Regions from separate parts of the Massilia consociata genome, predicted to be linked through region 1. Evidence: predicted binding sites of a transcription regulator. Region 1 holds the regulator's gene; each other region holds the start of a gene.
The links. The regulator LexA, encoded in region 1, represses DNA repair genes until DNA is damaged. The targets are predictions, from matches to a motif close to ACTGTATNNNNATACAGT.

Region 1 (7,079 bases):
GGTGACGGTCATGCCGCTCAGCTTGTCGCCTTGTGCCTGGGCAGCCGACAGCTTTTCAGCTGCTGCTTTTTCCAGTTCGGCGCGCTTGACTTCGAATTCAGCCACGGCGGCCTGGGTAGCACGGCGTGCCATCTTCTGCGGGATCAGGAAGTTACGTGCGTAACCGTCCTTGACCTTGACCACGTCGCCCAGGTTGCCGACGTTAACAACTTTTTCCAAAAGGATAACTTGCATGTTTTTTCTCCAGGATATTCTGAACTGACCGACGCGATTAAGCGTTGTGCAGGTCGGTGTACGGCAGCAGCGCGAGGTAGCGTGCGCGCTTGATGGCGGTGTCGACCTGGCGCTGGTAGTGCGCCTTGGTGCCGGTCAGGCGTGCCGGCATGATCTTGCCGTTTTCCTGGACGAAGTCCTTCAGGGTGTCGACGTCTTTGTAGTCAACCTGTTCCACGTTTGCTGCGGTGAAGCGGCAGAACTTCTTGCGCTTGAACAGCGGGTTCTGCTGTTTGCGCTTGAGTTTTTCTTTAGCTTTGTTTTTGTCGAACTTTTTACCGAATGCCATTTCGAGGCTCCTGTATCTGTAATCTAACGCGCCGTAGTCGTCGACTATGCGGCACTGAAATCAATAATGTGAAACACCAAGGCTTTGCTGTTGCGGTTTTTCCGTGCGAGGAAGCCGTCGAACCGGTACGCGGCGCCGAGTTCGGCGCCGGCCAGCCTGCCCGAAATCTCGCCCGCGGCCAGCGCGGGGACTTCGAATGCGACCAGCCTTGCGACTCCGGCCTCTTCCTGCTGCGAACTATGCGACAGGATGGCACCCACGATGGGGACGCCGGCCGGGGTGTAACGCAGCACATCCCGCTCCGCGATGGTCGCGATGAGCTGAAGTTGATTCACTGCGCTGGTTCTGGGACTTCCTGGAAAAACTCAGTCAACAATCAAGCAGCGGCGGCCGGGGCAGCGGCTGCTGCTTCCGCGCGGTGGCTCTTGGCTGCGTCTTCGCGCTGCACCGACTTCATCATCGGCGACGGAGCGGTTTCGGCCTTCTTCATCTTGACGGTCAGGTGACGCAGGACGGCATCGTTGAACTTGAATGCGGTTTCCAGCTCGACCAGGGTCTCGTTGTCGCACTCGATGTTCATGCAGATGTAGTGAGCCTTCGGCAGCTTCTGGATCTGGTAAGCCATCTGGCGGCGGCCCCAGTCTTCCACGCGATGGATGTTACCGCCGCGGGTGGTCACCGTGGTCTTGTAACGCTCGATCATCGCCGGAACCTGCTCGCTCTGGTCCGGATGGACGATAAAAACGATTTCATAATGACGCATGCAACACTCCTTGAGGACGTTTAAACAAATGCCCACCTCGGCGTCAAGACGAGTGTGGGAAGGGAAAGCCTGCCATTATAGCCGGAAAAAGAGGCGGTTGGGAACTGGGGTTGTTGTTACAGGGGACGCGTACGCCAACGTGAAGCAACGAAATTGGGTTCCGGCCTTCGCCGGAAGTCGTAGGCCCCAATGGGGCATACGACGGCTTTCAGGACTCGGGCAAGGCTGGGCGCAACCGGAGTTTGTAGCAATAGCACGTCGTTCCCGCGAAGGCGGGAACCCAATTTGCGTGCATCGCGCCACAGTCCGCGCTGACCGCAACCCGCATTGCACAATTTTTTTACACTTTTCCCGTGTTTGCCCTTGCGCATATCAGAATACTGTACAAAAATACAGTCTGCTCTTACAACCATTTGCCGTAACACATCCATGCTCAAGCTCACTGCAAGGCAAGAACAGATCCTTAACCTGATCAAGGAAGCGATCGAAAACACCGGCTTCCCGCCGACCCGCGCCGAAATCGCGGCCGAGCTGGGCTTCAAGTCGGCCAATGCGGCCGAAGAACACCTGCAGGCCCTGGCGCGCAAGGGCGCGATCGAGATTTCGCCGGGCACCTCGCGCGGCATCCGCCTGGTCGGCGCTTCCGTCGAACAGGTCCCGATGGTGCCGCCGGCGCTCATGATGTCGCTGCCGCTGGTCGGACGCGTGGCTGCCGGCTCGCCCATCCTGGCCCAGGAACACGTCGAAGCCACCTATTCCGTCGATGCCGCGATGTTCTCGGCGCGTCCGGATTTCCTGCTGAAGGTCAAGGGCTGGTCGATGCGCGATGCCGGCATCTGCGACGGCGATTTCCTCGCCGTGAAGAAGATCGACAGCGCCAAGAACGGCCAGATCGTGGTCGCGCGACTTGGCGAGGAAGTCACCGTCAAGCGCTACCGCAAGACAGGCAGCCTGGTCGAACTGCTGCCGGAAAATCCTGATTTCAAAGTGATCCAGGTAAAGCCGGAAGACGAGTTCGCGCTCGAGGGGCTGGCGGTTGGACTGATGCGCAGCTGGCACTGACATGCTGACACTGCGCTTCTAAAATCGGGTTCCCGCCTGTGCGGGAATCCCATTTCGGCGAGTAGCCTCCAACGCTTCACTCCCCTCTCTTCTTCGCCTCCTGCAAGCCCTTCACCATCGCGTTGTGCTCGGCCACATATGCCTCGGTCGCCGCGCGCCAGGCCGCGAAATCGGCGAGCACCAGCTTCGAGCTCACCTTCGCTTCCTCGGTGAGGTTGGACTGCAGCTGGGTCAGGTAAGCCGTCGACTGCTCGGTCTCGTCCTTGTTCATCAGCTTGGCGATATCGGCCGGGATGCGCTTGGTCAGCGGCATTGCCGCGTTCAGGTTGGTGACGAATTTGTTGTAGCACTCCTGCCACGCGGTCACGGCATTGCCGATGCGGTCGATGTCCGTATTAATCTTCGACATCGCCGGAATGCGCGGCGCCACGCAGCGGAACTCGCCTGACTTCAGGTCTTCCCCGTCGTAGCCCTTGATCCAGTAGTCGATCTCGGCGCGGCGCTTGACGCGCTGGTCCATCACGTCGAGCGACGCGGCTGCGACCTTGTTGCCCTTGGCCGCGGCCTTCTTGAACAGCTCGCGCGCCTTCGCCTCGTCCACCTGCCCCGCTTCACCATACCAGACCATCTGGCCGAGCGCCTGCTGGGCTTCCGGATTGCCGGCATTGGCCAGCTTCGTGTAGATCTTTTGCGCCTGCGCGTAGTCCTTCTTGGCGAACAGGGCGTGCGCATCTTCAAGTTCCCCGGCAAAGGCGGACCCGCACAGCAGCAGGGATGCAAGGAACAGCTTGGTCTTCATGGCAGGTGATGAAAGAGGAAAGAATCCCATGATAGCGGCAATCCCCCGCCCCGCTCAACCGCTGAAACAAAACGGCGACCACAGGAGCCGTTTTGACGACGGCGACCACCGGAGCCGTTTTGACGACGGCGACCACAGGCGCCGTTTTGACGACGGCAACCACAGGAGCCGTTTTGACGACGGCGACCACAGGAGCCGTTTTGACAACGGCAACCACAGGCGCCGTTTTGACGACCGCAGCCTGCGGCCGCCGGAGAGCGCGCCGACCGCTCAGGCGTCGAGCGCCTGGCGGAAATCCATCAGCAGGTCGTCGGTATCCTCGATGCCGACCGAGACCCGGATCAGCGACTCGGCGATGCCCATGCTGGCGCGCCGCTCCGCCCCCATCTCGAAGAAGATGGTGTGCGCCACCGGGATCACCAGGGTGCGGGTGTCGCCCAGGTTGCTGGCCGGAATGCCGAGCTTGAGGCGGTTCAGGTAGTCAAAGGGGTCGATCGACTCCACCAGCTCGAAGCTGAGCAGCGAGCCGCCGGCGCGGAACAGCTCCCGCGTGATGCCGTTCTGGGGATGCGAGGCCAGGCCGGGATAGTACACGGCGGACACGCGCTCGTCCGCCTCGAGCATCTGCGCCAGCGCCAGCGCATTGCTGCTGGTGCGCTCCATGCGCAGCGCCAGCGTTTCGGCGCCCACCGCGATGTGGTGCGCCGCTTCCGGCCCGAGCGCCGCCCCGAAGTCGCGTAGCGCCTTGGCGCGCAGCTGGGCCAGGCCCTGGGCTGCTACCGGCTGCTTGCGGAAGTTGGCCGCGATGTGCGGGTAGGCGCTCCAGTCGAACAGGCCGGTGTCGGTCAGCGCGCCGCCCAGGGCATTGCCGTGGCCGCCGATCGACTTGGTCAGCGAGTTCACCACCAGCCCCGCGCCGACCGTTTTCGGGCGGAACAGGTAAGGCGTGGTCATCGTGTTGTCGACCACGTACAGGATGCCGCGCGCGCGGCACAGCTCACCGATGCGCGCCAGGTCGGCCACCTGGGTGCGCGGATTGGCGATGGTCTCGACGAAGACCATGCGCGTGTCCGGGGTCAGGGCCGCTTCGACCTTGGCGACATCGGTCGCGTCGACGAAATCCACGGCCACGCCCTGCCCTGCCACCGTCTGCCACAGGCTGTTGGTATTGCCGAACAGGAAGGACGAAGACACGATGTGGTCGCCCGCACGCAGCAACGCCTGGAACAGCGCGCCGATGGCGCCCATCCCGGTGGCGAAGCACAGCGTGCCAACGCCGTCTTCCATCCTGGTGATCTTGTCCTCGAGCGCGCCGACGGTCGGGTTGCCCTGGCGGCCGTAGCGGAAGCCCGGCTCCTTGCCCTGGAAGACCGAAGCCAGCTGGCGCGCATCGCCGTAGCCGAAGGCCACCGAGGTGTGCACCGGCTTGTGCAGCGAGCCCTGCTCGATGCTCTTCCTGCGGTCGTTGTGCAGGATGGTGGTCGTGAAACCGTAGCGCTTGTCCGTCATGCCGCCCCCGTCACTCGGCCGTGACCGGGCGGTTGAGGTTGAGCTGGTTGGTCGCCGCGTCCTCCACACCCTTGCTGCCACCCTTGTGGCGTGCCGACTCCTGGCGATCCAGGTATTCCGGGGTCACGTCGCCGGTCACGTACACGCCGTCGAAGCACGAAGCCTCGAAGTTCTTCAACGCCGGGTTGACGTCCGAGATCGCCTTCTTGAGCGCATCCACGTCCTGGTAGACCAGGCGGTCGGCGGTGATCTCCGCGCAGATTTCCTCGTTGGTGCGGCCATGGGCGATCAGCTCGTCGCGCGTCGGCATGTCGATGCCGTACACGTTCGGGTACAGCACCGGCGGCGCAGCCGAAGCGAAGTAGACCTTGCGGGCGCCGGCGTCGCGCGCCATCTGCACGATCTCGCGGCTGGTGGTGCCGCGCACGATCGAGTCGTCGACCAGCAGCACGTTCTTGTCCTTGAACTCGGACCCGATCGCGTTGAGCTTCTGGCGCACCGACTTCTTGCGCATGTTCTGGCCCGGCATGATGAAGGTGCGGCCGATGTAGCGGTTCTTGATGAAGCCTTCGCGGTACTCGACACCGAGCTTCAGCGCCAGCTGGATCGCCGCCGGACGCGAGGAATCGGGAATCGGCATGACCACGTCGATCTCTTCGACCGGGATTTCCTTGCGAATCTTGTCGGCCAGGTATTCACCCATGCGCAGGCGGGTGGCGTAGACCGACGCGCCGTCGATCACCGAATCCGGGCGCGCCAGGTAGACGTATTCGAAAGCGCACGGGTTCAGCGACGGGTTCTCGGCGCACTGACGCTCGTGCAGCGTGCCGTCGTTGCTGATGAAGATGGCCTCGCCCGGGGCGATATCGCGCACGAAGCGGAAGCCCAGGCCTTCCAGCGCCACGGATTCGCTCGCCACCAGGTATTCGGTGCCGTGCTCGCCCTCGTTCATGCCGAGGCACAGCGGACGGATGCCGAACGGGTCGCGGAAGGCCAGCATGCCATGGCCTGCGATCTGCGCCACCACGGCATAGGCGCCGCGCACGCGGCGGTGTACCGCGGCGACCGCCTTGAAGATGGCGTCGGTGTCCAGCTTGTAGCCGTCGGCCGCTTCCTGGACCTCGTGGGCCAGCACGTTCAGCAGCACTTCCGAGTCGGAGTCGGTGTTGATGTGGCGGCGGTCGTTCTTGAACAGCTCTTCCTTGAGCTGGGCCTGGTTGGTCAGGTTGCCGTTGTGGGCCAGGGTGATGCCGAACGGTGCGTTGACGTAGAACGGCTGCGCCTCTTCCTCGCTCGAGGAGCCGGCGGTCGGATAGCGGCAGTGGCCGATACCGGTGTTGCCCTGCAGCGTACGCATGTTACGGGTGCGGAACACGTCACGTACCAGGCCGTTGGCCTTGTACATCGAAAACATGCTGCTGTGATTGGTTGCAATGCCCGCCGCATCCTGGCCACGGTGCTGCAGCAGCAGCAACGCGTCATACAAAAGCTGGTTGACGGGATTGTTCGAGACGACGCCGACGATGCCACACATGGTGCGCTCCTAAAGACTGGACTGCTTGGATTACAAAAAGTTGAAACCGTTGGATCAAAACCTGACGTGCTCGGCCAGTGCCGCAGGAAGGAAAGGTTTGACCGTGCGCGCTCCTGTTTCCGCCATCGGCGACAGCAGCGCATTTTTCCAGAAATCCTGTTGCGGGATGGAAGTCATCCCGCTCAATATGACGGCGGCAAGCACGATTACAATGCCCCGCGCCAGGCCGAACAATCCCCCGAGTCCCCGATCGGCCAGGCTCAGGCCCGATGCGGTGATGAGCGCCCCGATGGCCAGCGACAGCAGGCCCATCAGGATACGCACGCCAAGGAACAGGACGATGAAGGCCATGATCAGGCGCGCCGTATCGCCCGGCATCAGCTCCGGCAGCATCGGCGCCAGCTGCGCGCCGTAGGCGTTCGCCACCACGAAGGCCACCACCCAGCCCAGCAGGGAGAGGATTTCCTTCACCAGGCCGCGCAAGGTGGAGATGATAACGGACGAAACCAGGACGAACAGGACCAGATAATCGAAAATCGTCACGCCGCGTCGCTTTCCATCAAAACGCCTGGATCAGAGCGGCACCATCTTGCTCGACAGGCCCATGCCGACGAGCTTGGCGCGGATCTTGTCCGCCTCTTCCTTGCCGAACGGGCCCACGCGCACGCGGATCAGGTCGCCCGAACGCTCGGTGAAGGAGGATACGCCGGCTGCGCGCAAGCGGCCCTGCAGTTCTTCGACCTTTTCCGGGGTCGCCAGTGCCGCGACCTGCACGATGTACCTCTGCGACGGGCCTTCGGCCTTCACGGGCGGCTTGCCTTCCAGGAGCGCCAGTGCGCGGGCAGCGTCG
Region 2 (7,079 bases), on a different contig from region 1:
GTACCGCCGCGCCGCGCACCAGGGTTACGCGCCGGCGCAGTACATGGTCGGCACCTTGCTCGACCGTTTCGACGACCGCGATCCGGTGGAAGCGACCGGCTGGTTCCACAAGGCCGCCGACCAGGGGCACGCACTGGCGCAGTTCGAACTGGGCCTGCGCCACGACTGCGGCAAGGGCATCGAACGCGACTACGAAGCGGCGCACTTCTGGTACCTGTGCGCGGCGCGCCAGGGCCACGCGCGCGCGCAGTTCAACCTGGGTGTGATGTATTCGGCGGGGCAGGGCGTGCAGCGCGACCTGGTCGAGGCCTACGGGTGGCTGCAGCGGGCCGGCGCGGCGGGCGTGGATGCGGCGTCCAGCTACCTGAAGAAGATCGCGGGGCGCATGGAGCCGCAGTTGCTGGCGCAGGTACAAGGGGCTGTCTAGCACGTTCCGACCGCTCACGCGGGAGTTGAACGCATGGGCGAGAAACTCGCCCACCCTACAAACCCGCTCTACATATGCATCTACTACCTCTGGCGCAAACAGAAGGCTTATTGTAGGGTGGGCGGCTATGCCGCCCACGCGTCCGACCGGCGCGTGCTCGGACGGGACGCATACATACAACTACCCAGTCCACGAGACACCCATGAAAAAACTCGCCCTCCCATTACTGCTCGGTCTCGCAGCCGCAGCAGCGCTGCCTGCCCACGCCGCGGCACCGACCGCCGCCGCGCCCTTCAAGTTCGACCGCAAGGCCTACAGCATCGACCATAAGAAATTCGTGCTGCCCAACGGCCTGACCCTGCTGGTCCACACCGACCACAGCGTGCCGGTGGTCGGCGTGAACATGTGGTACCACGTCGGCTCGCGCAACGAGAAGCGCGGCAAGACCGGTTTCGCGCACCTGTTCGAGCACTTCTTCTTCAACGGCTCCGAGAACTACCCGCACGGCTTCCGCGAGGCGATGGACGACCTCGGCGCGAACAACCGCAACGGCACCACCAACACCGACCGCACCAACTTCTTCGAAGACGTGCCGGTGTCGGCGCTCGAGCGCACGCTGTTCCTCGAATCGGACCGCATGGGCTTCCTCGGCAACTACATCTCGAAGGAGATGCTCGAGCGCGAGCGCGGCGTGGTGCAGAACGAGAAGCGCCAGGGCGAGAACCAGCCGTATGGCCGCGTGCGCATGGAAATATCAAGCAAGATGTACCCGTATTCGCACCCGTACTCGTGGTCGACGATCGGCTACATGGAAGACCTGCAGGCTGCCTCGCTGGACGACATCAAAGAGTGGTACCGCACCTATTACGGCCCGAACAACGCCGTGATCTCGCTGGCCGGCGACATCACGCCGGAACGCGCCTACGAGCTGGTCAACAAATACTTCGGTGCGATCCCGCCGGGCCCGCCGCTGCCGCGTACGGAAAAATGGATCCCGCAGCTGGACCGCAATATCCGCGACGAGATGGACGACCACGTGCCGCAGGTGCGCATCTACCGCAGCTGGCATACCTCGACGTGGAAGGACGCCGACACCCAGCGCCTGAACCTGCTGGCCGGCGTGCTGGCCGGCTCGAAGAGCGCGCGCCTGGACAAGCGCCTGGTCTACGAAAAGGGGCTGGCCACCAACGTCGGCGCCTACGTCAACGACGCCGAGCTGGGCGGCACCTTCAACCTGATCGTCACCGTCAAGCCGGGCGCCGATCCCCTGGAAGTCGAACGCGAGATGGACCGTGTGATGGCCGAGCTGCTGGACAAGGGCCCGACCGGCGCCGAGCTGCAGCGCGTGAAGACGCGCGAACTGGCCGATTTTTCGCGCAGCCTGGAGCGCCTGGGCGGCTTCGGCGGCCGCTCCGACGTGCTGGCCGAGAGCATGACCTACGGCGGCAAGCCGGACGCCTACCTCGACCGCCTCGAAGTCTATGCCACCAGCACCCCGGCCCAGGTCAAGGACGCCGCCAACCGCTGGCTGCGTGCCAACCACTACACGATGACGGTCAAGCCGGCGCCGAAGCTGGCGGCCGTGAAATCGACCCTCGACCGCAAGAAGCTGCCGGCGCTGGGCGAGGCCCCGGACGTAAGCTTCCCGGCGCTGCAGCGTGCGCAGCTGAAGAACGGACTGAAGGTCGTGCTGCTCGAACGCCACTCGGCCCCGATCGTCAACGTGGCGCTGGCGGTGGACGCCGGCGCCGCCTCGGACAGCAGCGCCAAGGCCGGCGCCGCCTCGCTTGCGCTCGACCTGCTCGACAAGGGCACGAAGACGCGCGACGCATTCGCACTGTCGGACGCGCTGGAAAACCTGGGCGCACGCCTGTCCGCCGGCACCACCCAGGACATGTCGTTGGTGCGCCTGCAGGCGACCAGCGCCAACCTGGCGCCGTCCCTCGGCCTGATGGCCGAGGCCGCGCTGGCGCCGAGCTTCCCGCAAGACCAGTTCGCGCTCTCGAAGAGCCGCCGGGTCGCGCAGATCGGCCAGGAAAAGGCGCAGCCGAACAGCCTGGCGCTGCGCCTGGTGCCGTCCTTGCTGTACGGCCCGGAGCATGCCTACGGCAAGCCGGCATCCGGTTTCGAGGGCAGCGTGCAGGCGCTCACCCGCGACGACCTGACGGCATGGCACGCCACCTGGTTCAAGCCCGGCAGCGCCACCATCGTCGTCGCCGGCGACACCACCATGGACAAGCTGCTGCCGGCACTGGAAGCGAGCTTCGGCAAGTGGCAGCAGGGCACGGCGCCCGCCAAGAAGATGGCGGTCGTGCCGCCGACCCGGGGCAAGCGCCTGATCCTGGTGGACAAGCCGGACGCGCCGCAGTCGACCATCGTCGCCACCCACGTGTCGCAGGCCTACGGCCAGCCGGAAGACCTGGCGATGGAGCCGGTGATGACGAACTTCGGCGGCATGGCGACTTCGCGCCTGAACCGCAACCTGCGCCTGGACAAGCACTGGAGCTACGGCACCAGCGCCCGCCTGTCGGAAGTCCGCGGCCAGCGCCCCTTCGTCGTCGTCGCCCCGGTGCAGACCGACAAGACGATCGAGGCGATGAAGGAAGTGCAGAAGGAGCTGCGCGGCGTGGCGGGTGAACGTCCGCTGGTGGGGACCGAGTACGAGAGCATCATGCGCAACATGACGGCGCGCCTGCCGGGCCGCTTCGCCACCCTGGACGCGCTGGAGTCGGCCGGGCTGTCCACCGTGAACCTGGGGCTGGCGGACGACTACTGGAGCAAGTACGCGGCGGGCGTGCGCGCGCTCACCCCGCAGCAGCTGGGTGCGGCCTCCGGCAAGTTCATCAAGCCGGACGAAGTCGTGTGGATGGTGATCGGCGACCTGCGCAAGATCGAGGCGGGCGTGCGCTCGCTGGGTTGGGGCGAGGTGACCGTGGTGGATGCGGACGGGAAGCCGATTCGTTGATTTTCTGCGTCTGATCTTACTGTAAAGGAAAGCCCGGTTTCTAACCGGACTTTTTTTACGTTCGTTTCTGCGCTGGGGAATTGGATCCCGGCCTTCGCCGGGATGACGGTTTTAAGGCTAGTGGAGTTGAAGAGGCCCTAACATTAGGTACGCTGCCAAAGCACGTCATTCCCGCGCAGGCGGGAACCCAATTTAAGCGTGCAAACTGACCCGCCTTCTTGCACCACCTGTCCCAACTTTGAACCGCCAACAAGCCCGCACACTTGACCCCATCCGCCCTGTGCATACGCGTGCGATAGTATACTGTATGCCCATACAGTTCAATGCGTGCGATGGAACTCAACGACAAACTGGAAATCCTGGCCGACGCCGCGAAATACGACGCCTCCTGCGCCAGCAGCGGCGCGCCGAAACGCGGTTCCGAAGGCCAGGACGGCCTCGGCGCCACCACCGGCATGGGCATCTGCCACAGCTATACGCCGGACGGCCGCTGCGTGTCGCTTCTAAAAATCCTGCTCACCAACTTCTGCATCTACGACTGCCAGTACTGCATCAACCGCCGCACGTCCAACGTGCCGCGCGCCCGCTTCTCGGTCGAGGAAGTGGTCAAGCTCACGCATGATTTTTATATCCGCAACTACATCGACGGCCTGTTCCTGAGCTCGGGCATCATCCAGTCGGCAGACTACACGATGGAGCAGCTGGTGGCGGTGGCGCGCCAGCTGCGCGAAGTGCATCAGTTCCGCGGCTACATCCACCTCAAGACCATCCCCGACGCCGACCCGCTTCTCATCGCCGAGGCCGGACGCTGGGCCGACCGCCTGTCCGTCAACATCGAGCTGCCTACCCACGACAGCGTGACCCGCCTGGCGCCGGAAAAGAACGTCCACACGATCAAGCTGGCAATGGGCTCGATCCGGCGCAAGCTCGACGAAAAGCTTGAAGAGCCGAAGGCGCCGTCGTTCGCCCCGGCCGGGCAGAGCACGCAGATGATCGTCGGCGCCGACGCCAGCGACGACCATACCATCCTGAACACGGCCGAGACGCTGTACGGCAGCTACAAACTCAAGCGCGTGTACTACTCGGCCTTCAGCCCGATTCCGCACAGCCCGAAGAGCGTGCCGCTGGCGCCGCCGCCGCTGCTGCGCGAGCACCGCCTGTACCAGGCCGACTTCTTGTTGCGCGGCTACGGCTTCACGGCGGGCGAACTGATGCCGCAGTCCGGCAACCTGGCGCTCGACGTCGACCCCAAGCTGGCCTGGGCCCTGGACAACCGCGAGCATTTCCCGCTCGACCTGAACCGCGCCGACGAGACGATGATCGCGCGCGTGCCCGGCATCGGCATCCGCAACGCCAAACGCATCGTCGACCTGCGCCGCATCCGCCGCATCCGCTGGGAAGACCTGTCGCGCCTGCGCTGCAGCATGAAGAAGCTCGCGCCCTTCATCGTCACGGCCGACTACAAGCCGGCGCAAGGAGCGGCCAGCTCCCACCTCCTGCGGCGCCACCTGGCCGACGCCCCCGAGCAGATGAACCTGTGGCCGGAGCTGCAGGCGGCATGAACCCCGACGCCACCACCGATGCTGTCGTCAACGGCCAGCCACTGGCGGTGACGAGTTTCGCCGAATGGCGCGACGCCGCGCGCGCGCTGTTGCAGGCCGGCGTGCCGCCCGAGGCGGTGAGCTGGGGCAGGCCAGGGGGAGAGGACCTGTTCTCGGGTGCGCCGGCTCCTGCCGGGCCAGACCATAATGCAGGCAATCCGTTGCAAACAACGCATTCGGCAAGACCGCCGGCACCACGCTTGCCGCGCTCGCTGATGGAGATGCTGCAGACCGCCGCCTGCTACCGCGACCCGGATCGCTGGGCTTTTCTCTACCGCGTGGTGTGGCGCTGGACGCAGGGCGAGCACGACGTGCAGTCACCCGCCGACCCGGACGGCGCGCGCCTGCACGGCATGGTGAAGGCGGTGCGCCGCGAGGAGCACGACATGCATGCCTACATCCGATTCCGCGAGCGCCCGGTCGAGGCAGGCGCCCCGCGTTTCGTCGCCTGGTTCGAGCCGCGCCACGACGTGCTGCCGCAGGTGGCCGAACACTTCGTTGCCCGCATGGGCAAGACCAGCTGGATGATTGCCACGCCCGAGGCCAGCGTGCTGTGGGACGGCGCCAGCCTGCATCACACCGGCCCGCTGATGTCGAGCGCGGCCGACCTGGATGACGCTGGCGAAGCGCTCTGGCTCACCTACTACCGCAGCATCTTCAACCCGGCGCGCGTCAATGCCCAGCTGATGCAGAGCCACATCCCGTCGCGCTTCTGGAAGAACCTGCCCGAAGGCGCGATCGTGCCTTCCATGGTGAGCCAGGCCGAACTCGGCGCGCGCAAGATCGGACAGGTACAAACAGTGGGCCGCAGGAGCGGCGCCACGATCCCGATCACGCCCGAGGCCGCCCAGCCGGACCGCGAGCAACCCTCGAAGATCGACGAATGTCGGCGCTGCGAGCTGTGGCAGTTCGCCACTCAGGGCGTCGGCGGCGAAGGACCGAAGCGGGCTCCCATCATGGTCGTGGGCGAGCAGCCGGGCGACCAGGAAGACCTGGCCGGCAAGCCTTTCGTCGGCCCGGCCGGCAAGTTGCTCGACCGCGTCTTCGCCCAGGCCGAAGTCGACCGCCAGTCCGTCTACCTCACTAACGCGGTAAAGCACTTCAAGTGGGAGCCGCGTGGCAAGCGCCGCCTGCACAAGACCCCGGTCCAGCGCGAGATCGAGGCCTGCCATTACTGGCTCGAAAAAGAGCTGGCGGCCGTGAAACCGAAGGTCATCGTGGCGATGGGCGCCACCGCGCTCAAGTCGGTGCTGCGCCGGGCCACCGTCACACTCAAGGACACCTTGGGCAAGCCGATCCGCCACGACGGCGCCTGGGTAGTGACGATCTACCACCCTTCGTACGTGCTGCGCGTGCCCGACGAAGCGGCCAAGCAGGAGGCGTTCTCGCTCATGGTCAAAGGATTGAAGCTGGCGCAGGAGCTGATCGAGCGGCCCGACGTGCCGGAACCCGAATGAAATTGCCGGAATTGCCGAGTGTTGCGCCAGTGACGCAGAAAGGTAAAAAATCTCGTTATCGAACTCGTCACATTTTCGAGAATATTCACAATTGTCTCGTAGAATTTCCGTACGGCATTAATTGCTGAGCGAGCGGAGCCGCATGCGTGTCTCCGCCGGATACCTGCGAGACAACCATGACTTCCCTGTTTTTCCGGCTCCTGCCGGCCTTTCCACTGGTGGCGGCCATGTCCGCCGTCCAGGCTGGCGGTGACGATACCGCCGGCGCCACGCCTGCTTTCACCGCCACGGTCACGCTGGGCTCGCAGTACGTGTCACGCGGCATGCGCCAGAGCTGGGGGCGTCCCGCGCTGCAGGCAGGCCTCGACTACGCTCACCCGAGCGGCTGGTCCTTCGGCACCTGGGCCTCCACCGTCAGCGACCGCTTCATCGAAGGCGGCCGTGTCGAATGGGACCTGTACGGCGGCTACGCCGGCACGCTCGGGCCGCTGGATGTCAGCCTGAGCATCATGCATTACCGCTATCCGGGCGCCCGCATCGAGGCCAGCGGCACCCGGTACGACTACACCGAACTGGTGCCCGGCCTGGGCTTCAAGTCCTTCTACGCGAAGTACTACCGCACCGTGTCG
Region 3 (7,079 bases), on a different contig from region 1:
CTGCGCCGCCATGTAGAACGACAGGGGCCAGCCGAACAGCGTGAACTGCGAGAGCTCGCGCGCGAAGGCCACGGTGCCGAAGCCGACGACGAGCCAGAGCGACACCAGGACGAGGGTCATGCGGCGGGTGCGCTCCCAGTGCGCGCGGCGCATGTCGGTGCGGGCCGCTTCGTGCGGGAGAGGGGACGGGTCATTCTGCATCGGCGAGGTCATGGACGGGTGGCGGGAAGGTCAGCCGGAACAGGCTGCCGGGGTACTTGGACGCATGGCTGCGCGGGTTGTTGAAGATGTCGATCTCGGCGCCGTGCTGCTGCGCGATCTCGCGCACGATCGCCAGCCCCAGGCCGCTGCCCTGGACGTTGGTGCCCAGGATGCGGTAGAAGCGCTCGAACACGTGGACGCGCTCGCTTGGTGCGATGCCGGGGCCGGTATCCTCGACTTCCAGCAGCGCGTGCTCGCCGTCGCGCCGCACGCGCACCGTGACGCTGCCGCCCTGCGGCGTGTAGCGCAGCGCGTTGTCGATCAGGTTCGACAGCAGCTCGCGCAGCATCAGGGCGTTGCCGGCAATGACCAGCGGTTCGTCCTGCGGCTCGAATCCGAGGTCGATGCGGTGCGTGAACGAGGCCTGCACCCAGTCCTGCACGGTGGCGCGCGCCAGCTGCGCCAGGTCGATCTCCTCGAACGCCAGGCCGGCGTGCGGCTGGTTCTCGGCGCGCGCCAGCGCCAGCAGCTGGTTGACCAGGCGCGTGGCCGATTCCGAGCTCTTGGCCAGCTGTTCGAGCGAGCGGTGGATCTCGTCCGGATCGACCTGGCGCAGGGCCAGCTCGGACTGCATGCGCATGCCGGCCAGCGGCGTCTTCATCTGGTGCGCGGCGTCGGCGATGAAGCGCTTCTGCATCTCGACGGTCTGCGCCAGCCGCTCGAGCATGTCGTTGAACGAGCCGACCAGCGGCGAGATCTCTTCCGGCACCTGGCGCGGGTCGATCGGCGACAGGTCGTCCTGGGGACGGGCGCGGATGCGTTGCTGCAGCTCGGCCAGCGGACTCAGGCCGCGCGACAGGGCGAACCAGACCAGGGCCAGGATCACCGGCAGGATGATGAACTGGGGCAGGATCACGCCCTTGATGATCTCGTTGGCCAGGTGGGCGCGCTTGTCGAGGGTCTCTGCGACCTGGACCAGGGCCAGGCCGGGGGCCGTAGCGGTCGCACCGCCGGCGGCCGGGCCGCGCTCCGGCACGGGATCAAGGTTCACATAGGAGTAGGCGACGCGCACCGGGGTGCCATGGATGCTGTCGTTGCGGAAGGCCACGGCGCCGCTGCGTGCGCGCTCGTCGGTGCCGGCGGCGTCGGCGTCGCGCGGGCGCGGCAGGTCGCGGTCGCCGTCGAGGTGCCCGCCGTCCGGCCCGCTGATCTGGAAGTACACGCTGTCCACGTCGTCGGCGCGCAGGATGTCGCGCGCGCTGCCGGGCAGCTGCACCACCGGCTGGCCGGACACCGTGCGGATCTGTTGCGACAGCACCGTGACGCGGTCTTCCAGCGCATCGTCGAAGGGCTGGTTGGCGATCGACTTGGCCACCAGGTAGGTGATCGCGATGCTCATCGGCCACAGCAGCAGCAGCGGGGCCAGCATCCAATCGAGGATCTCGCCGAACAGCGAGTGCTGGATGTTCTCGTCCGGCTCGGGGTTGGGCGGAACGTAAGGCTCGGACTGCGCGGGGTCGGGCTGCGGGGACGCGCGCTGCGCGGGTTCGTTGCGTGGCGCCGCGGCCGGCCCGGGTTCGGCCGGCCCGGCGGCGCCGGCGGCGCGGCCGTTCACCTGTTCCCGGCGGGGGCGGCCTGCTTCGGTGCGCCGTTCGCCGGCTCGGCAAATTTTTCGAGGCAGTAGCCCAGGCCGCGCACGGTGGCGATGCGCACGCCGCCGATCTCGATCTTCTTGCGCAGGCGGTGCACGTAGACCTCGATGGCGTTGTTCGAGACTTCCTCGCCCCATTCGCACAGGTGGTCGACCAGCTGTTCCTTGGAGACGAGACGGCCGGTGCGGGCCAGCAGCACCTCCAGCAGGCCCAGCTCGCGTGCGGAAAGATCGAGCATCTGGTCGTTGATGTAGGCGCTGCGGCCGACCTGGTCGTATACCAGCGGGCCGTGGCGCACGACGGTGGAGCCGCCGCCGGCGCCGCGGCGGGTGAGGGCACGTACCCGCGCCTCCAGCTCCGACAGGGCGAACGGCTTGGCCATGTAGTCGTCGGCGCCGAGGTCGAGGCCCTCGACGCGCTGCTCGACCGAATCGGCCGCGGTGAGGATCAGCACCGGCAGCAGCGAGGCGCGCGCGCGCAGGCGGCGCAGCACCTCCAGCCCGGACAGCTTGGGCAGGCCGAGGTCGAGGATCAGGAGGTCGAACTCCTGGGTGGACAGGGCCGTGTCGGCATCCTGGCCGTTCTTGACGCAATCGATGGCATAACCGGACTGGCGCAGCGACCGGGTTAATCCATCGGCAAGTACGCTATCATCTTCGGCGAGCAGAATTCGCATGGGGGCACCTTCAGGAAATACATTAGACCGTTGTCAGGCCCTTATTGTGTTTGATTTATCGCAACAATGCGAGCCTACCACAACGCCATTTTTCGCTTGCCAAAACCACTGGATTTTTATACAGTAGTGACCTTGATTTGCGTGGTAGCGCCCCTACCTTGCCTACTCCACAGCTGAAAGTACACCATGGACGACAAAAAACTCGCAGTAAACGCCTCGGAAAAAGGCAAAGCGCTGGCAGCCGCCCTGGCGCAGATTGAAAAGCAGTTCGGCAAGGGCTCGGTCATGCGCATGGATTCCAACATGCCGGTCGAGGAAGTGCAGACTGTTTCCACCGGCTCGCTGGGCCTGGACATCGCGCTCGGCGTCGGTGGCCTGCCGCGCGGCCGTATCGTTGAAATCTACGGTCCGGAGTCGTCGGGTAAAACCACCCTGACGCTGCAGACCATCGCCCAGATGCAAAAACTGGGCGGCACCTGCGCCTTCATCGACGCCGAGCACGCGCTCGACGTGGGCTACGCGCAAAAGCTGGGCATCAAGCTGGACGAACTGCTGATCTCGCAGCCGGACACTGGTGAACAGGCCCTCGAAATCACCGACGCACTGGTGCGTTCGGGCTCGGTCGACCTCGTGGTCATCGACTCGGTGGCGGCACTGACCCCGCGCGCCGAGATCGAAGGCGACATGGGCGACTCGCTCCCGGGCCTGCAGGCGCGACTGATGTCGCAGGCGCTGCGCAAGCTCACCGCCTCGATCAACCGCACCAACACCCTGGTCATCTTCATCAACCAGATCCGCATGAAGATCGGCGTGATGTTCGGCAGCCCGGAAACCACGACCGGCGGTAACGCGCTGAAGTTCTACGCCTCCGTGCGTATGGATATCCGCCGTACCGGTTCGATCAAGTCGGGTGACGAAGTGATTGGTAACGAAACCAAGGTCAAGGTCGTCAAGAACAAGATCGCGCCGCCGTTCAAGGAAGCCCACTTCGACATCCTGTACGGAGAAGGCACCTCGCGCGAAGGCGAAATCCTGGACCTGGGCGCCGACAACAAGATCGTCGAGAAGTCGGGTTCGTGGTACAGCTATAACGGCGAACGCATTGGCCAGGGCAAGGACAACGCCCGCATGTTCCTGAAAGAGCGTCCGGCACTGGCACGCGAGATCGAGAACAAGGTCCGTGCTGCGCTGGGCGTGCGCGAGCTGCCGCCAGTCCTCGCTGCTGTTGAAGACAGCGGCAAGGACAAGCTGAAGGCAGTCGGCGAGTAATCGCTGAACTTGTAGCTGCCTATGCCTGCACCCCAGCTGAGCCTGAAAGCGCGCGCGCTGCGCTACCTGTCGCTGCGCGAGCACAGCCGGCTCGAGCTGGGGCGCAAGCTGGCCCGTTATGCCGAGGAGGGCGATGACGTGGAAGCCCTCCTGGATTTCCTTGAGAAAAACAACTGGCTGTCGCAGGAACGTTTTGCCGAATCCCTGATTCACCGGAAGGCGGGACGTTTCGGTAACAGTCGCGTGATGGCCGAGCTGCAAAGCCACGGCCTGAACGGTGAAGCGCTGGCCGAGATCAAAGCTTCGCTCGCCGACAGCGAAACGGCGCGCGCCATCGAAGTCTGGCGCCGCAAGTTCGGTACCGTCGCCGCCGATGCGGCCGAGCGGGCCAAGCAGATGCGCTTCCTGCTGCAGCGTGGATTCTCCCAACGCGCTGCACGGACCGCAATGCAGGGCGCTCCCGACGACGACGAGCTGTAGCAGTCCTGGCCCCAGGCCTGCTGCAATGACGGACGAGCCTGGCATCAGGCATGTCCTGACGATATGACAGGCGTGGCCGCAAGCTTGCCGTATCACCCCCGCCCACCACATCGCGCTTTCATAACGGAAGCGTTGCTCCGGCGCCAGCGCGGAGCGTCATCCCCGATATGCCTTTGGCATATTCCTCAACGGGTGATGGCGCTGCGCGCTGGCGCTGTCCGTTAACGGACGTCCACAGGCGGTCCAACCACTTGCAACATTGGCCAGCCAGCAAGAAAGCCTGGCGTTGTCGTTTCCAAACGGCAAAATCCCCTCTGTTGCAGTGCAACCGCCAACGCGCTGTGCTAAACTTTCACGGTTTAAGCAGCGCCGCATGAGCGGTTGTTGTCGTAGAAGCTACGGCAACGTGCATGAAGCACACTGGCTGCACCACTAACCGCCGCGCAAGCGGCATTGGTTTTTATGCCCCTGTCTCCTCCCGTATCGCGCTCGCTCCGGCATACGCGCGCCATTACCGTCGAAGCGTACGCGCGCGACGATGGCCTGTGGGATCTGGACGCCAGTATCCGCGACGTCAAAACCCGTGACATCCCGCTCGCCTCCGGCACCCGTCCGGGCGGCATGCCTGTGCACGACCTCAAACTGCGCGTCACCATCGATCGCAACCTGACCATCGTGGACGCTGAAGCCGCTTCCGATGCCGTTCCGTATCCCGGTTTTTGTGAGACGATTGGCCCTGCCTACAAAAAGCTGGTCGGCCTGTCGCTGATGAACCACTTCCGGCTGCACCTGAAAGACCGCCTCTCCGGCGTGCTCGGCTGCACCCACCTGACCGAATTGGCCCAGGTGCTGCCTACCGCAGCGCTGCAGGCCTTCGCCGACGACGTCTTCGACGATCGCGGCGCCGCCGACGCAAATCCTAGCAAAAGCGCGGCCGAACGGCCCTTCGAGCTCGACCGTTGCCATGCTCTGCGCAGCGACGGACCGGCCGTGGCCACCTACTACCCCCGCTGGTCGATCAAAGCCGTGTCGGGTTAGGATGCGATGTTTTGTCAATTTTGTAGTTCAACCGTATTTCCAAATCAGTATTTAATATAGAAGAAGGGAAGCCAGCATGAAAATCCATGAGTATCAGGGCAAAGAGATCCTCCGAAAGTTCGGAGTGACCGTTCCGCGCGGCATTCCGTGCATGTCGGTGGACGAAGCGGTCAAGGCCGCTGAAGAGCTGGGCGGCCCGGTGTGGGTCGTCAAGGCGCAGATCCACGCAGGCGGCCGCGGCAAGGGCGGCGGCGTGAAGGTTGCCAAGTCGCTGGAACAGGTCAAGGAATACGCCGACCAGATCATGGGCATGCAGCTGGTGACCCACCAGACCGGCCCGGAAGGCCAGAAAGTCCGCCGCCTGCTGATCGAAGAAGGCGCCGACATCAAGAAGGAACTGTACGTTTCCCTGGTGACCGACCGCGTAACCCAGAAGGTCGTGCTGATGGCCTCGTCGGAAGGCGGCATGGACATCGAAGAAGTCGCGCACACCAACCCGGAAAAGATCCACAACGTCGTGATCGAACCGTCGGTCGGCCTGACCGATGAGCAGGCCGACGACGTCGCCCGCAAGATCGGCGTGCCGGAAGAGTCGGTCGTCGACGCCCGCACCAACCTGCAAGGCCTGTACAAGGCATACTGGGAAACCGACGCCTCGCTGGCCGAAATCAACCCGCTGATCCTGACCGGTTCGGGCAAGGTCATCGCCCTGGACGCGAAGTTCAACTTCGACTCGAACGCCCTGTTCCGTCACCCGGAAATCGTCGCCTACCGCGACCTGGACGAAGAAGATCCGGCTGAAGTCGAAGCATCGAAGTTCGACCTGGCGTACATCTCGCTCGACGGCAACATCGGCTGCCTGGTGAACGGCGCCGGCCTGGCCATGGCCACCATGGACACCATCAAGCTGTTCGGCGGCGAGCCGGCCAACTTCCTGGACGTGGGCGGCGGTGCAACCGCAGAAAAGGTCACCGAAGCATTCAAGATCATGCTGAAGAACCCGGGCCTGAAGGCCATCCTGGTCAACATCTTCGGTGGCATCATGCGCTGCGACGTGATCGCCGAAGGCGTGATCACCGCATCGAAGGCTGTGTCGTTGCAGGTGCCGCTGGTCGTCCGCATGAAGGGCACCAACGAAGACCTGGGCAAGAAGATGCTGGCCGATTCGGGCCTGCCGATCATCTCCGCAGACACCATGGAAGACGCAGCGAAGCAGGTCGTTGCCGCTGCCGCTGGCCAAGCCTAATTCGCGAAGGAAATAAAAATGTCGATTCTGATCAACAAAGATACCAAAGTCATCACCCAAGGTATTACCGGCAAGACCGGTCAATTCCACACCCGCATGTGCCGCGACTACGCGAACGGCCGTGAAGCCTTCGTGGCCGGCGTAAACCCGAAGAAGGCCGGCGAAGATTTCGAAGGCATTCCAATCTACGCTTCGGTCAAGGAAGCCAAGGCCGAAACCGGCGCCACCGTCTCGGTGATCTACGTTCCGCCGGCAGGCGCCGCCGCCGCGATCTGGGAAGCCGTCGAAGCCGAGCTCGACTTGGCAATCTGCATCACCGAAGGCATCCCGGTCCGTGACATGATGGAAGTCAAGGATCGCATGGCCAAGGCCGGTTCGAAGACCCTGCTGCTGGGTCCGAACTGCCCGGGCCTGATCACCCCGGACGAGATCAAGATCGGCATCATGCCGGGTCACATCCACAAGAAGGGCCGTATCGGCGTCGTGTCGCGTTCGGGCACCCTGACCTATGAAGCAG
Region 4 (7,079 bases), on a different contig from region 1:
GGGATTCGGCGACTTCACCGTAGAGTTGGTAACCGCGCATCGCCCACGGATCCTTTTCGGAGATCACCAGCTTGCCGTCGCGCAGGAAAGCGCAATCGGCGGCCAGTCCATACTGGTGCCAGCTCTGGAAGGCCCGTGCATTCGTCACATGGCTGCCGGCCCGCGCCAGTTCCTCCTGGCGTGCCGGGCTGCGGTAGCCTTCGAGCAGTGCCATGTCGTAACCGTGCTTTTCCTTCATGATCTTGAATGCCAGCAGCAGACGCTGGCTGAAGTCCGGATGCAGCAAGCCCCAGTTACGGCTCGCGTTCACCAGCATCGGCCGCACCACTTCCACTTCGGCCGTGGTGAAGACGCCGGGAGGCAGCGCCACCGGAGGTACCAGCCGCTCGCCCTGCAGCAGGGCCGCCACCTGGGCGTCGGGCAGCGTGGTGCTGCCCTCGTACACGGGCAGCATGGCCGGGCTGCTCAAAGCCAGCGCCAGCAGCGACGGAATCAACACCGCCGGCACCCCGACGGCGCAGGCGATCCGGTGGCGCTTGACGAAGCGCACGACGCTGCCGCGCAGATCGCCGGGAAGGCCGTCGCGTACCGAACCGGCATAGCGGCTGCCCGCGATCTGCCAGCCGGTGGCGCGCCGGGCGAGGTGCTGACGGATCATGAACAGTCCCCGTGCGACGAAAGCCCGGCCGCTGGGGAACAGCGCGAGCCAGATCGCACCCGTGGCAAGACAAAAGTACAGAAGGGCGAGAAAAATCAGCATCGCTTCCTCCAAGATTGTTTCTAATCAGAATTAGGAGAACCAATCTTAGGAGTAATGTCGTGCGGCCTACAGACGAAAATCAACCCGCCTCCATGCGACCGAACCTGATGTCGCCCCGCCGTACCAGTGGCGAGGACAGCATCCTCGCGATGCTCGAACGCGAGCCGGGGCGCCGGCATGGCGCCGCCGCGTCGCCTGCACGGCTCGCCTGGTACGGTGCCGGCGCCGCCGTCGCGCTGGCGCTGACCGCGACACTCGTGTGGCTGGCCTCGAACAACAATGACCTGAGGCCGGAGGTGGAGCAAAGCGTGCTTGCCGACGCCATCCATGCACCTCCGGCGAATCCTGCGCATCCCGCGCCCGCCGGCGCCATGCGCTCCGATTCGGCAAGCCCGGCGGCGCCACCTGCTGCGCCGCTGCGCCAGGTTGCCATGGCGGCACCGCCAGGCTCGCCCGCCGCTGACGGCCCGGCGCCGACGCAGCATGCGAGTGCGGTGATCGTGGACCAGCCTGCTGCCCCCGACGGCGTGCCGCCGCTGCGCCTGCTCAAGCCGGCGCAAGCACAACCGGCCCCGACCGTGCCGGTGCGTGAACCGGCGCCGGTTGCCGAGAACGCCGCGCGCCTGGCCGAACGCACTGCGCCGGCCGCTGCCAGGGCAACGGCCACCGCCCGCACCGGCGCCAGGCAGGCCTCCGTCACGCCTGCGCGGCCGGCCGCAGCGCCCGCACGTCAGGCCGCGCTGGCGCGCAGCGCCGCCCGTCCCGCACCCGCCAGGGCGCAGCGCCCCGGCAGCCCGCGCAAGACGAGCGATGGGCACGTGGACGCAGACGTGGCCCTGATTTCCGCCGTCATCGTGCATGCCAACGGCCACGCCCCGGAAGACTCGCAGATGACCGAACTCCTGTGCCCCAACGATTCCTGCAAGGCAGCCCCCGCCCGCCAGTAACGTGGCGAAAAGCCTGCATCAGCCGCGAAAAAGGCGGAAACTGCTGGGTTATTGATTCCGCGCAGCGTTATACTGTACATAAGCACAGTGCAACGTTACGACATGATCAGGGTTCTGGAAAACGAGTTTTATTACCTGGATAACTTCCAGCGCGTCCTCGACTGGATCGGCGAGCGTTATCGCGACCTGTTGGGCGACGAGGAGCTCGCCTTCCTCGCGGCGTTTCCGGCGCTGCCCAAGGCTGCGCGCGCCCTGTTCGTGCGCATGGTCATGCGCAAGGGGGACCTGTTTCGCGCGAGCAAACTGGTCTATCCCGAAATCGGCTGTCCGGTCGACGCTGCCCGCGACCTGCTCGCCACCGGCTGGATCGAAACCAACCCGGTCCTGAGCCTGGACGAACTGTTCGACCTGCTGTCAAAACCCGAGATCGCGGCGGCTTTCGGGACCCGGCTCCCGCAAAAGAACGCGCGCAAGGCCGAACAGCTCGAAGCCCTGCGTGCTGAATTTGCCGAGTCGCGCCCCTTCGGCGACTGGTACCGCGAGTGCGCCGACCTGGCGTTGCGCATCCACGTCAAGCCCTTGTGCGACCGCCTGCGCCTGCTCTTCTTCGGCAACCTGCACCAGGACTGGACCGAGTTCGTGCTGTCCGACCTCGGCATGTTCCGCTACGAGCAGGTCGAGATCTCGCACGCCTCGCGAGGCTTTCGCTCGCGCAGCGATGTCGACCATTACCTCGTCCTCCACGGCTGCAAGGAACGCTTCGCCGCAGGCGAACCGCTCGACGAGGTCGTGCGCGACCTGCCCGAGCACGCCTTCGGCAACGACTGGCTCGCGAGCCGGCGCGAAAAGCTGCTGTTCCAGATCGGCCAGCAGTACGAAAAGCAGAAGGACTGGGACAATGCCTACGCCGTCTACGCACGCTGCCGCTTTCCGGGCGCGCGCGGACGCGCCATCCGCGTACTGGAAAAGCATGAGCGTTTCGCCGAGGCCTACGACCTGCTGGCGCTGGCCCGGCAGGCGCCGGAAAGCGAAGCGGAGCGCCAGCACCTGATGCGCATCGGTCCGCGCCTCGCGCGCCGGCTCGGCCACGCCAGGCTGGCCGCACCGCGTACCACCGGTGTCCACCGCCTCGACCTGTGCCTGCCCATGCCGGCCGGCGACTGGTGGGTGGAAGGCGTGGTGCGCGAACACCTTGCCAGCGAGGAGGCGCCGGTGTTCTACGTCGAGAACGCCCTGGCCAATTCGCTGTTCGGCCTGCTGTGCTGGCGCGCCGTGTTCGCCGCCATTCCCGGCGCTTTCTTCCACCCGTTCCATCGCGGGCCGGCGGACCTGTACAGCGCCGACTTCCACCACCGCCGCGAGGCCGAGTTCGCGTCCTGCCTGGCCGAGCTCGAGGACGGCCGCTATGTCGGGACCATCCGCCGCAATTTCGAAGAAAAGGCGGGCATCGCCTCGCCCTTCGTGTACTGGGGAGCGCTGACCGGCGAGCTGCTCGACCTGGCGCTGGCCTGCATTGCGCCGGCGCACCTGCGCAAATGGTGCGAGCGCATCCTGGCCGACGTGAAAGCCAACCATACCGGCTTCCCCGACCTGATCCAGTTCTGGCCGCACGAAAAGCGCTACACCATGATCGAGGTGAAGGGCCCGGGCGACCGCCTGCAGGACAACCAGCTGCGCTGGATCGACTACTGCACGGCGCACGGAATGCCCGTGTCGGTCTGTTACCTGCAGTGGGAGGTGGCTGCTTGACTGCGGGCGGCCTCGCCGGTGACGGCCCGTGCTACAAGGTCGCCGTGCGCACCTTGTGCGAATTCACCGCCAAGCAGGGTGACCTCGACCTGCGCTTCACCCCCTCGCCCAGCGCCCAGGAAGGCATCGCCGGCCATGCCGTCGTTACGGCCCGCCGCGGCGGCAACTACCGCACCGAAGTGTCCCTGAGCGGCGACTGGGGCGGGCTGCACGTGCGCGGCCGCGCCGACGGTTACGACCCCGACCAGAACCTGCTCGAAGAGATCAAGACCCACCGCGGCAAGTTTTCGAGCATCCCCGACAACCACCGCCACCTGCACTGGGCGCAGCTGCGCGTCTATGGCCACCTGCTCTGCGTGGAGCACAGGCTCGAGCAGGTGAACCTGGCGCTGGTCTACTACGACATCGGCAGCGGCCAGGAGACGGTACTGCGCGAGACGCAGGATGCGGCGGCGCTGGCCACGCTCTTCGCGGACCTGTGCGCGCGCTTTTCCGCCTGGGCTGCGCAAGAGGCGGCGCACCGTGCGGCGCGCGACACCGCGCTGGCCACGCTGCGCTTTCCGCATGCGGATTTCCGTCCCGGCCAGCGCCAGCTGGCGGAGAACGTCTACCGCGCCAACACGAGCGGGCGCTGCCTGCTGGCGCAGGCGCCGACCGGCATCGGCAAGACCATCGGCAGCCTGTTCCCGGTACTGAAGGCGATGCCGCAGGAAGGCCTGGACAAGGTATTCTTCCTGGCCGCGAAGACGCCCGGGCGCCGGCTTGCGCTCGACGCCGCCGCCAGCCTGGCCGGCACGACCATCCCCCTGCGCGTGCTGGAACTCACCGCCCGCGACAAGGCCTGCGAACATCCGGACAAGGCCTGCCAGGGCGACTCCTGCCCGCTCGCGAAAGGCTTCTACGACCGCCTGCCGGCGGCCCGGTCGGCCGCCGTGCAGGTGGGCATGCTGGACCGCGAGGCCTTGCGCGAGGTCGCGCTTGCGCACGAAGTTTGTCCGTATTACCTGGGCAGCGAGATGGCGCGCTGGGCCGACGTGGTGGTCGGCGACTACAACTATTACTTCGACGGCGGCGCCATGCTGTACGCGCTCGCATTGGCCGACAACTGGCGCACCAGCGTGCTGGTCGACGAAGCCCACAACATGGTGTCGCGCGCGCGTTCGATGTACAGCGCGGAGCTGGAGCGCGGCAACCTGCGCGCGGCGCGGGCGAACGCGCCGGAGCCGGTCAGGAAGGCGCTCGAGCGCGTCGGCCGCGCCTGGACCGGCGTCGACAGGGAAGCGCCCGCGCCCTACCAGGTGCTCCCGGCCGTGCCGGAGAAGCTGCTCGACGCCCTGCAGAACGCCACCAGCGCCGTGAACGACTTCCTGGCCGAGTTCCCCGGACCGCTCGATCCGGACCTGCAGCGCTTCCATTTCGATGCATTGGCCTTCATCCGGCTGGCCGAATCCTTCGGCGCGCATTCGCTGTGCGACCTGGCGCGCGCGGGCGTGCGCGACTCGAACATTTGTATTCGCAACGTGGTGCCGGCGCCCTTCCTGGCACCGCGCTTTGCGCTGGCCCGTTCGGTCACGCTGTTCTCGGCCACGCTCGGCCCCTGGCACTACTTCTGCGACCTGCTCGGCATGCCGCCCGATACCGCCTGGGCCGACGTTGCCTCGCCGTTCAGCGCCAGCCAGCTCGAAGTCCACATCGCCGACGGCATCTCCACGCGCTACCAGCACCGCGCCGCCTCGCTCGGGCCGATCGCGGACCTCATCGCGCGCCAGTACGCCGCCAGGGAAGGCAACTACCTGGCCTTCTTCAGCAGTTTCGATTACCTGGAACAGGTGCTCGCGGTGCTGCAGGAACGCCACCCGGAGGTGCCGGCATGGCGCCAGGAGCGCCGCATGAGCGAACCGGAACGCGCCGCCTTCCTCGATCGCTTTGCCGCGGGCGGGCGCGGCGTGGGTTTCGCCGTGCTGGGCGGATCGTTCGGCGAAGGCATCGACCTGCCGGGTGAACGCCTGATCGGCGCCTTCGTCGCCACCCTCGGGCTGCCCCAGGTGAACCCGGTGAACGAACAGCTGCGCGAGCGGATGCAGGCGATGTTCGGCGCCGGCTACGACTACACCTACCTGTATCCCGGCATGCAGAAGGTGGTGCAGGCGGCCGGCCGCGTGATCCGCACCGAGCTTGATCATGGCGTCGTCTGGCTGATCGACGACCGCTTCGGCCGGCCCGAGGTGCGTGCCCTGCTGCCGGCCTGGTGGGACGTGGACGAGCGGCCCGGCGCACGCAGCTGAGGAGGCGATCAGCGCACCGCTTCGCGCACCCGCTGGTAGCCGCTGCGGCTGATCGGCAGCTTGACGCCATCCTTCAGCACCGCGCAATAATTGTCCTTGCTGGCCGGCTCGATGCGCGCGACCGATCCGACATTGACGATGTACGAACGGTGGATGCGGATGAACACCTGCGGGTCGAGCTGCGCTTCGAGCTCCGACAGGCTCTGGTGCTTGAGCCAGGCCCGCCCGCCTGCGTTGACCTGCACGTAATCGTCCTGGGCCTCGATGTAATCGATGGTGGGCGCCGGCACCAGGTGCACGCGGGCGCCATCCTTGATCAGGACCCGCTCGAGGTATCCGTGGCGCCGCGCCGCCTGCGCTACCAGCGCTTCCACCCCGGCCTGTCGCGGACGGCGGCTGCGCGCATGCTCCAGCGCCTGGGCCAGCCGCTCGCGGCTGAAGGGCTTGAGCAGGTAGTCGATCGCATGCACCTCGAACGCCCGCAACGCGAACTGGTCGTAAGCGGTGGTGAAGATGTAGTGCGGCGCATTCGGGCTCGTATCGGGCAACTTCGTGCCGGCCAGCTCCACCACTTCGAAGCCGTCCAGCTTGGGCATCTGGATATCGAGGAAGACCAGATCCGGAGCCAGCTCCCCGATGGCCTTCACGGCCTCGAAGCCGTTGGCGCACTCGCCGACGATCTCCACGTCGGGGTGGCGTTCCAGGTACTCGCGCAGCAGCGCCCGCGCCAAGTGCTCATCATCGACGATCAGTACGCGCATCCGCATCTCCCATCAGGCTTTCCGTTGTCTCCGCGGGCAGCACCAGGTCCACCCTGAACTTGTCGTCCTCGCGTGTCCAGTGCACGCTGGCTTGCCTGCCGTATGCAGCGGCCAGCCGCTGGCGGACATTGGCCAGGCCGATGGCACCGGGCGCTGCCGCTGCTCCCGCCTCGTCCGGATCGATGTCATTTTGCACCCGAAGACGCAGGAGCGAACCGGCGCGCTCGGCCCAGACCGTAATCCTGCCGCCATCGAGCATCTGCCCGATCCCGTGCTTGACCGCATTTTCCACCAGGGGCTGCAGGATCATCGGCGGCAGCAGGCATTGCGCAGCATCCTCGCCCACCTGCCGTGTGAACGCCAGGCGCGGCCCGAAGCGTACCTGCTCGATCGCCACGAAACGCTCGAGCAGCGCCATTTCCTCGCCCAGGCTGACCTTGCGGTGCGCCTCCAGCCCCAGTGTGTGGCGGAAGAAGCCGGCCAGCTGCAGGCTCATGTCGCGTGCCTTGCCGGGATCGATGCTGGTCAGTGCGCTGATCGAGTTCAGGCTGTTGAACAGGAAATGCGGATCGACCTG

Region 2: ACFFJK_RS20015 (putative DNA modification/repair radical SAM protein) is a predicted target of LexA. The motif match lies at 3,695-3,712, and genes of this name have one in related genera.
Region 3: recA (recombinase RecA) is a predicted target of LexA. The motif match lies at 2,637-2,654, and genes of this name have one in related genera.
Region 4: ACFFJK_RS11090 (VRR-NUC domain-containing protein) is a predicted target of LexA. The motif match lies at 1,779-1,796, and genes of this name have one in related genera.

What each region holds. Positions count from the first base shown of each region.
Region 1 covers NZ_JBHLWP010000013.1:61,615-68,693, forward strand. Annotated here, with positions in the region: gene rplI (50S ribosomal protein L9) at 1-234, opposite strand, end outside; gene rpsR (30S ribosomal protein S18) at 272-562, opposite strand; gene priB (primosomal replication protein N) at 607-897, opposite strand; gene rpsF (30S ribosomal protein S6) at 939-1,325, opposite strand; gene lexA (transcriptional repressor LexA) at 1,755-2,387, shown strand; gene ACFFJK_RS13670 (tetratricopeptide repeat protein) at 2,464-3,186, opposite strand; gene ACFFJK_RS13675 (cystathionine gamma-synthase family protein) at 3,457-4,695, opposite strand; gene purF (amidophosphoribosyltransferase) at 4,706-6,229, opposite strand; gene ACFFJK_RS13685 (CvpA family protein) at 6,284-6,772, opposite strand; gene ACFFJK_RS13690 (SPOR domain-containing protein) at 6,803-7,079, opposite strand, start outside.
Region 2 covers NZ_JBHLWP010000019.1:117,978-125,056, forward strand. Annotated here, with positions in the region: gene ACFFJK_RS20005 (tetratricopeptide repeat protein) at 1-427, shown strand, start outside; gene ACFFJK_RS20010 (M16 family metallopeptidase) at 630-3,392, shown strand; gene ACFFJK_RS20015 (putative DNA modification/repair radical SAM protein) at 3,725-4,954, shown strand; gene ACFFJK_RS20020 (UdgX family uracil-DNA binding protein) at 4,951-6,450, shown strand; gene ACFFJK_RS20025 (TorF family putative porin) at 6,627-7,079, shown strand, end outside.
Region 3 covers NZ_JBHLWP010000016.1:206,525-213,603, reverse strand. Annotated here, with positions in the region: gene ACFFJK_RS18120 (DUF4212 domain-containing protein) at 1-213, opposite strand, end outside; gene ACFFJK_RS18115 (sensor histidine kinase) at 191-1,816, opposite strand; gene ACFFJK_RS18110 (response regulator) at 1,813-2,529, opposite strand; gene recA (recombinase RecA) at 2,716-3,798, shown strand; gene recX (recombination regulator RecX) at 3,820-4,278, shown strand; gene ACFFJK_RS18095 (DUF2889 domain-containing protein) at 4,741-5,316, shown strand; gene sucC (ADP-forming succinate--CoA ligase subunit beta) at 5,393-6,562, shown strand; gene sucD (succinate--CoA ligase subunit alpha) at 6,581-7,079, shown strand, end outside.
Region 4 covers NZ_JBHLWP010000011.1:5,887-12,965, forward strand. Annotated here, with positions in the region: gene ACFFJK_RS11080 (M15 family metallopeptidase) at 1-760, opposite strand, end outside; gene ACFFJK_RS11085 (hypothetical protein) at 853-1,707, shown strand; gene ACFFJK_RS11090 (VRR-NUC domain-containing protein) at 1,810-3,456, shown strand; gene ACFFJK_RS11095 (ATP-dependent DNA helicase) at 3,453-5,741, shown strand; gene ACFFJK_RS11100 (LytR/AlgR family response regulator transcription factor) at 5,750-6,502, opposite strand; gene ACFFJK_RS11105 (sensor histidine kinase) at 6,480-7,079, opposite strand, start outside.